DNA from 2 places in the Streptomyces sp. NPDC051310 genome. Region 1 is predicted to be linked to the other one. Evidence: riboswitches for the same ligand, from Rfam matches in the RefSeq annotation. Region 1 holds a riboswitch; the other holds the start of a gene.
The links. A riboswitch is a leader RNA that binds a small molecule or an ion and turns the genes downstream of it on or off. The one in region 1 is predicted to bind glycine.
Positions count from the first base shown of each region.

Region 2: another riboswitch for glycine. It lies ahead of gcvP (aminomethyl-transferring glycine dehydrogenase); the one in region 1 lies ahead of gcvT (glycine cleavage system aminomethyltransferase GcvT).

Region 1 is NZ_JBITEO010000004.1:272,244-275,639, forward strand. It holds gene ACIA79_RS08305 (enhanced serine sensitivity protein SseB) at 1-305, opposite strand, end outside; gene ACIA79_RS08310 (AAA family ATPase) at 382-1,116, opposite strand; glycine riboswitch at 1,282-1,373, shown strand; gene gcvT (glycine cleavage system aminomethyltransferase GcvT) at 1,542-2,657, shown strand; gene gcvH (glycine cleavage system protein GcvH) at 2,716-3,093, shown strand; gene glyA (serine hydroxymethyltransferase) at 3,112-3,396, shown strand, end outside.
Region 2 is NZ_JBITEO010000040.1:9,209-12,604, forward strand. It holds gene ACIA79_RS33150 (DNA polymerase IV) at 1-1,211, shown strand, start outside; gene ACIA79_RS33155 (PRC-barrel domain-containing protein) at 1,257-1,622, opposite strand; glycine riboswitch at 1,735-1,834, shown strand; gene gcvP (aminomethyl-transferring glycine dehydrogenase) at 2,010-3,396, shown strand, end outside.

The DNA.
Region 1 (3,396 bases):
GCGATGCCCACCTGCGGGGGCAGGCCGCGGGCGAACTCGACGGCGGGTGCGACGGTGTACGCCATGTGGGGGCCCACGCAGTGCAGGAACTGCTGCTCGGAGCTGAAGACGGGGACGTACGCCTGGCCCTCGAGCTCCAGCATCGGCAGGTCGAGGTCGGGGCTGTCGGGGCCGCCGCCCTTGGGCAGGGGCACCCAGACGGGACTGCGGCCCAGCACCTCTACGAGGCGGCCTCCGGCCGCCGGGTTGCCGAGAGAGGCGGTGAGCACCTCTTCGAGCTCGTTGACCGGCCAGGCAGTGTCCACTGGTGTCCCCTCGTCCCCGTCCCGCGCGTCCCACCGCGCGGGGCCTGCGCCAGCACCCTAGCGCCCGGGTCGCGGCTCAGCCGAACGTGATGCGGGTCAGCGCCGCCGCGGCCGGGCGGTCCAGCAGGACCGCGGAGGCGCAGCCGGCGGGCAGGATCCCCTTCTCGGCGTCCCGCACCAGCCGCCCGACCGCCCTGCGGTGGCGCGCGAAGGCGTACCCGGACACACCGCGCCCCCGGTGGCGCTGGCCCTCGCGGGCCTCCCCGGGGGAGACGTCGAGCAGGACCAGGTGCAGGGCCCTGCCGCGCCGGCGGGCCTCGCGGGCGAGCCAGCGCCGCACCCAGGCCTGGGTGCCGCAGTCGTGGACGACCACACCGGAGCCGGAGCGCAGCGTGCGGTGGAGCCCGGCGTAGTGGGCGATCCGGACGAGCGGGCGGTACACGGCGTACGGCAGGAAGCGGGGCATCCGCTCCTCCCAGCGCTCGCGGGTGTCCTGCGAGTCGATGCCGCGTCCGCCGGCCGCGCGGGCGATGAGGGTGGACTTGCCGCTGCCGGGCAGGCCGGAGACGACCACCAGGTCGCCGTCGGCGAAGCCGAGCGTGCGCGGGCAGCGCCCCGCGCGGTCCCGCAGGTCGCGCAGGACGGGCGCGGCCGGTGCCGGGCGGCGGCGCGCGGGGACGGCACCGGTCACCACGCCGGATACGGCCGTCCGGGTCGCGGCGCCGGGCATGGCACCCGCGGGCGCGCCGGTCGCCGCGCAGGCATGCTCCACCGGACCGCGCCGGGTGGAACCCCACCGCTGCAACGTCATCGCTCACTCCCCCTGCTCGGGCTCGGCCTTCCCCGACCCTTGCCCAAGAAGTGTAAAGAACGGGTAATAAGGCACAAGCGATTTGCCGATCAGACCCCGCGTGCAATGATGTGCGCGCCGGCGCACACACAGGTGTGCGACCGCCACAACCGCATACCGGCCGCTTGAATCCGCGCGGGAGAGTTCCGGGTCAGCCCGGGCGCCGAAGGAGCAAGTTCCTCCCTTGAATCTCTCAGGCCCCGTACCGCGTGGATGAGGCAGATCTGAAAAGCGGGCCGCCGTGGCGGCTCCACCCAAGGTGCAAGCCGAAGACCGCACGCGTCTCCACACCTCCGTACGGTCACGGTGAACCTCTCAGGTTCCGATGACAGATGGGGAGGACCGTCTTCGAGCCATGCCCGTTCCGGGACCCGGGAGCCACATCCATGAGCACTGCCCCACGCCTCACCGCCCTCGATGCCGTGCATCGGGCGCTCGGCGCGACCATGACCGACTTCGCGGGCTGGGACATGCCGCTGCGGTACGGGAGCGAGCGCGACGAGCACACCGCCGTCCGGACCAGGGCCGGCCTCTTCGACCTCTCCCACATGGGTGAGATCACCGTGACGGGTCCGCAGGCCGCCGCCCTGCTCGACCACGCGCTGGTCGGCAACATCGGCGGCGTCGCCGTCGGCCGCGCCCGGTACACGATGATCTGCCGGGAGGACGGCGGGATCCTCGACGACCTGATCGTCTACCGCCTCGCCGAGGCCACGTACATGGTCGTCGCCAACGCCTCCAACGCGCAGGTCGTGCTCGACGCGCTCACCGAGCGGGCCGCGGGCTTCGACGCCGCCGTGCGCGACGACCGGGACGCGTACGCGCTGATCGCGATCCAGGGCCCGGAGTCGCCCGGCATCCTGAAGTCGGTCACGGACGCGGACCTGGACGGGCTGAAGTACTACGCCGGGCTGCCGGGCACCGTGGCGGGCGTGCCCGCGCTGATCGCCCGGACGGGCTACACCGGCGAGGACGGTTTCGAGCTGTTCGTGGAGCCGCAGCACGCCGAGAAGCTGTGGCAGGCGCTGACGGAGGCGGGCCGGGACGCGGGCCTGATCCCGTGCGGGCTGTCCTGCCGCGACACGCTGCGCCTGGAGGCGGGCATGCCGCTGTACGGGCACGAGCTGACCACGTCCCTGACCCCGTTCGACGCGGGGCTGGGCCGGGTGGTCAAGTTCGAGAAGGAGGGCGACTTCGTGGGCCGCGAGGCCCTGGCGGCCGCCGCCGAGCGGGCGCGGACCGCCCCGCCGCGCAAGCTCGTGGGCCTGGTCGCCGAGGGCCGCCGGGTCCCGCGCGCCGGGATGCAGGTGGTGGCGGACGGCACGGTGATCGGCGAGGTCACCTCGGGCGCGCCGTCCCCGACGCTGGGCAGGCCGATCGCCATGGCCTACGTGGACGCGGCGCACGCCGCGCCGGGGACGCCGGGCGTCGGCGTCGACATCCGCGGTACCCATGAGCCGTACGAGGTCGTGGCGCTCCCCTTCTACAAGCGCCAGAAGTGACGCCCCGCACCACTCCCCCGTTCACCAGCACTCCCCCGCGTACAGGAGAATCCCAGTCATGAGCAACCCCCAGCAGCTGCGCTTCAGCAAGGAGCACGAGTGGCTGTCGGCCGCCGAGGACGGCGTGTCGACGGTCGGCATCACGGAGCACGCGGCGAACGCCCTCGGCGACGTCGTGTACGTCCAGCTCCCGGAGGTCGGCGAGACGGTGACCGCGGGCGAGACCTGTGGTGAGCTGGAGTCGACCAAGTCCGTCAGCGACCTGTACTCGCCGGTGACCGGCGAGGTCACCGAGGTCAACCAGGAGGTCGTGGACGACCCGTCGCTGGTGAACACCGCTCCCTTCGAGGGCGGCTGGCTCTTCAAGGTGCGCGTCAGCGAGGAGCCGAAGGACCTGCTCTCCGCCGACGAGTACACCGAGTTCTCCGGCTCTTAAGGCTTAAGGACCTTCCCGATGTCGCTTCTGAACACCCCTCTCCACGAGCTGGACCCGGACGTCGCCGCCGCCGTCGACGCCGAGCTCCACCGCCAGCAGTCCACCCTGGAAATGATCGCCTCGGAGAACTTCGCCCCGGTCGCGGTCATGGAGGCCCAGGGCTCGGTCCTCACCAACAAGTACGCCGAGGGCTACCCCGGCCGCCGGTACTACGGCGGCTGCGAGCACGTCGACGTGGTCGAGCAGATCGCCATCGACCGCATCAAGGCCCTGTTCGGCGCCGAGCACGCCAACGTGCAGCCG
Region 2 (3,396 bases), on a different contig from region 1:
CACGGCGCCTGGCGCCGAACGCCGCGTACCTGGTGCCGCGGTTCTCGCTCTACCGGGCCGTCAGCGACCAGGTGATGGAGCTGCTGCGCCGGCTGTCGCCGCTGGTGGAGCCGCTGAGCCTGGACGAGGCGTTCGTGGACCTGGAGGCCGGGGGCGTGGCCGCGGACGCGGTGGCGGCCCGCGCGACCGGTGAGCGGCTGCGCAGGGACATCCTGGAGGTCACGGGGCTGACCGGATCGGTCGGGCTGGCGGGGTCCAAGATGCTGGCGAAGATCGCTTCCGAGCAGGCCAAGCCGGACGGGCTGGTGCTCATCGAGCCCGGGACCGAGCGGGAGCTGCTGGGGCCGATGTCGGTCCGGATCCTGCCGGGAGTCGGCCCGGCAACGGGGGAGCACCTGCGGCGGGCCGGGATGACGACCGTCGCCGACCTGGCCGGGGCCGGCGAGGACGAGCTCGTACGGCTCCTGGGCAAGGCGCACGGGGTGTCGCTGCACCGGATGGCCCTCGGCTACGACGACCGGCCGGTGGTCGCCGAGCGGGACGCCAAGTCGGTCTCCGTGGAGGACACCTTCGACGTGGACCTGCACGACCGGGTACGGGTGCGCACGGAGGTGGAGCGGCTGGCCGACCGGTGCGTGAGCCGGCTGCGGGGGGCCGGGCGGTCGGGGCGGACGGTGGTGCTGAAGGTGCGGCGTTACGACTTCTCGACGCTCACCAGGTCCGAGACCCTGCGCGGACCGACCGACGACCCGGCGGTGGTGCGGGAGGCGGCGGCACGGCTGCTGGACGCCGTGGACACGACCGGGGGCGTACGGCTGCTGGGGGTCGGCGTGACGGGGCTCGCGGACTACACGCAGGAGGACCTGTTCGCCCAGGCCGCGGCGGAGGAGGAGGCGCGTACGGGGGGCGGCGCGGCGGCGGACGAGGCTCCGCCGGGCCCGGCGGAGCCGGCGGGCTCCGGACCGGGGCCGGACGGCCACGAGCCCGCCGGACCGGAGGAGCGGCGCTGGATGGCGGGCCAGGACGTGCGGCACGCGGAGTTCGGGGCGGGCTGGGTGCAGGGCAGCGGCCTGGGGCGCGTCACCGTGCGGTTCGAGGAGCCCGGCTCGGTACCGGGCCGGGTGCGCACGTTCCGTACCGACGACCCGGCCCTGGAGCCGGCGGACCCGCTGCCGCTGGTGCCCGGCGGGCCGCGGGTCCCGTCGGGCTGAGGCCGGGACGCCCCGCGCGCCCGCGGACGGGGCCGCCCGCGGGGGTCAGTCGTCCTGGTCGGCGAGGGTGCCGAAGTCCCGGGAGGCGGGCGGCGGGGGCGGCAGGGCCAAGTCGTAGTGGTGGTAGAGCTGGAGCTCCTGCTCGGGGGAGAGGTGCCGGCCGACACCGAAGTCCGGGGCGTCCTTGATCAGGGCGCGGTCGTAGGGGACGTGCAGGCCGTCGTCGGCGAGCTCGCTGGGGTCGAGGGGGATGAACGCGTCGCGGCCGAAGAGGCCGGTGCGGACGGCGGCCCACTCGGGGACGCCCGTCGCGTCGTCCAGGTACACCTCGTCGACGGTGCCGATCTTGTGGCCGTTGCGGTCGTACGCCTTGCGGCCGATCAGGCTCCGCGGATCGATGTCGGTCTGCACGGTCCCTCCAACGGGTCGCAACTGCGCTACACCACTACGAAAGTGCACATCGGTGACGTCGGCCACTCGAGGGATCGGGCCTGAACCACGCTGGTACGCTGGCAGCGGCTGTTGACCCCGCGCGGGAGAGTCCTCCGGAGAAACCTTTCGGAGGCGCCGAAGGAGCAAATCCTCCCCGGAATCTCTCAGGCACCCGGTACCGCGCGGACGAGGTCACTCTGGAAAGCAGGGCGGGCGTCGGACGGCATCCGCTCTCACCGACGGTGAAAGCCGGCCGCCCCCAGTGGCGCCCGGTGAAGCTCTCAGGTTGAGATGACAGAGGGGGAGGCCGTCCGGGCACCCGCGCCGTGGTGCCCCGCAGGTCGCATCGACCAGGAGGCCTCCTCAATGACCCCCAACCGCACACCGCTCTCCGTCCTCGAACAGGGCATCCCGTTCGAGCAGCGGCACATCGGGCCCGACGCCGAGGCCCGCGCCAAGATGCTCGCGCAGGTCGGCTACGGCTCGCTCGACGAGCTCACGGCCGCCGCGGTGCCGGACGTCATCAAGACGGCCGAGGCGCTCGGGCTGCCGGACGCCCGGACCGAGGCCGAGGTCCTGGCGGAGCTGCGCTCCCTCGCCGACCGCAACCAGGTGCTCGCGCCGATGATCGGCCTCGGGTACTACGGCACGTTCACCCCGCCGGTCATCCTGCGCAACGTCATGGAGAACCCGGCCTGGTACACCGCGTACACGCCGTACCAGCCGGAGATCTCGCAGGGCCGCCTGGAGGCGCTGCTCAACTTCCAGACCATGGTCGCCGACCTGACCGGGCTGCCGACGTCCGGCGCCTCGCTGCTCGACGAGGGCACCGCGGCCGCCGAGGCCATGTCGCTCGCCCGCCGGGTCGGCAAGGTCAAGGGCGGCGTCTTCCTGGTCGACGCCGACGCCCTGCCGCAGACCATCGCCGTCATCGAGACCCGTGCCGAGCCGGCCGGTGTCGAGGTCGTCGTCGCCGACCTCAGCGAGGGCATCCCGGCCGAGGTCGCCGAGCGGGGCGTCTTCGGCGTGCTGCTCCAGTACCCGGGCGCCTCGGGCGCGGTCCGTGACCTCAAGCCGGTGATCGACCGGGCCCACGAGCTCGGCGCGATCGTCACCGTCGCCGCCGACCTGCTCGCCCTGACCTTGCTGACCTCCCCCGGGGAGCTCGGCGCCGACATCGCCGTCGGCACGACCCAGCGCTTCGGTGTCCCGATGGGCTTCGGCGGCCCGCACGCCGGTTACATGGCCGTGCGCGAGAAGTTCGCCCGCAGCCTGCCGGGCCGGCTCGTCGGCGTCTCCGTGGACGCGGACGGCAACAAGGCGTACCGCCTCGCGCTGCAGACCCGCGAGCAGCACATCCGCCGCGAGAAGGCCACCAGCAACATCTGCACCGCGCAGGTCCTGCTCGCCGTCATGGCCGGCATGTACGCGGTCTACCACGGCCCCGAGGGCCTGCAGCAGATCGCCCGGCGCGTCCACCGGTACGCCGTCCTCCTCGCCGAGGGACTGCGCGCCGGCGGGGCGGACGTCGTCCACGGCGCCTTCTTCGACACCGTCACCGTGCGGGTGCCGGGCAAGGCCGCCGAGATCGTCGCCGCCGCCCGTGAGAACGGCGTCAACCTGCGCCTCGTCGACGGCGACCACGTCTCCGCCGCCTGCGACGAGACCACCGGCCGGGCCCAGCTCGCCGCCGTGTGGGACGCCTTCGGCGTGAGCGCCGACGTCGAGGAGCTCGACGCCGCCACCGCCGACA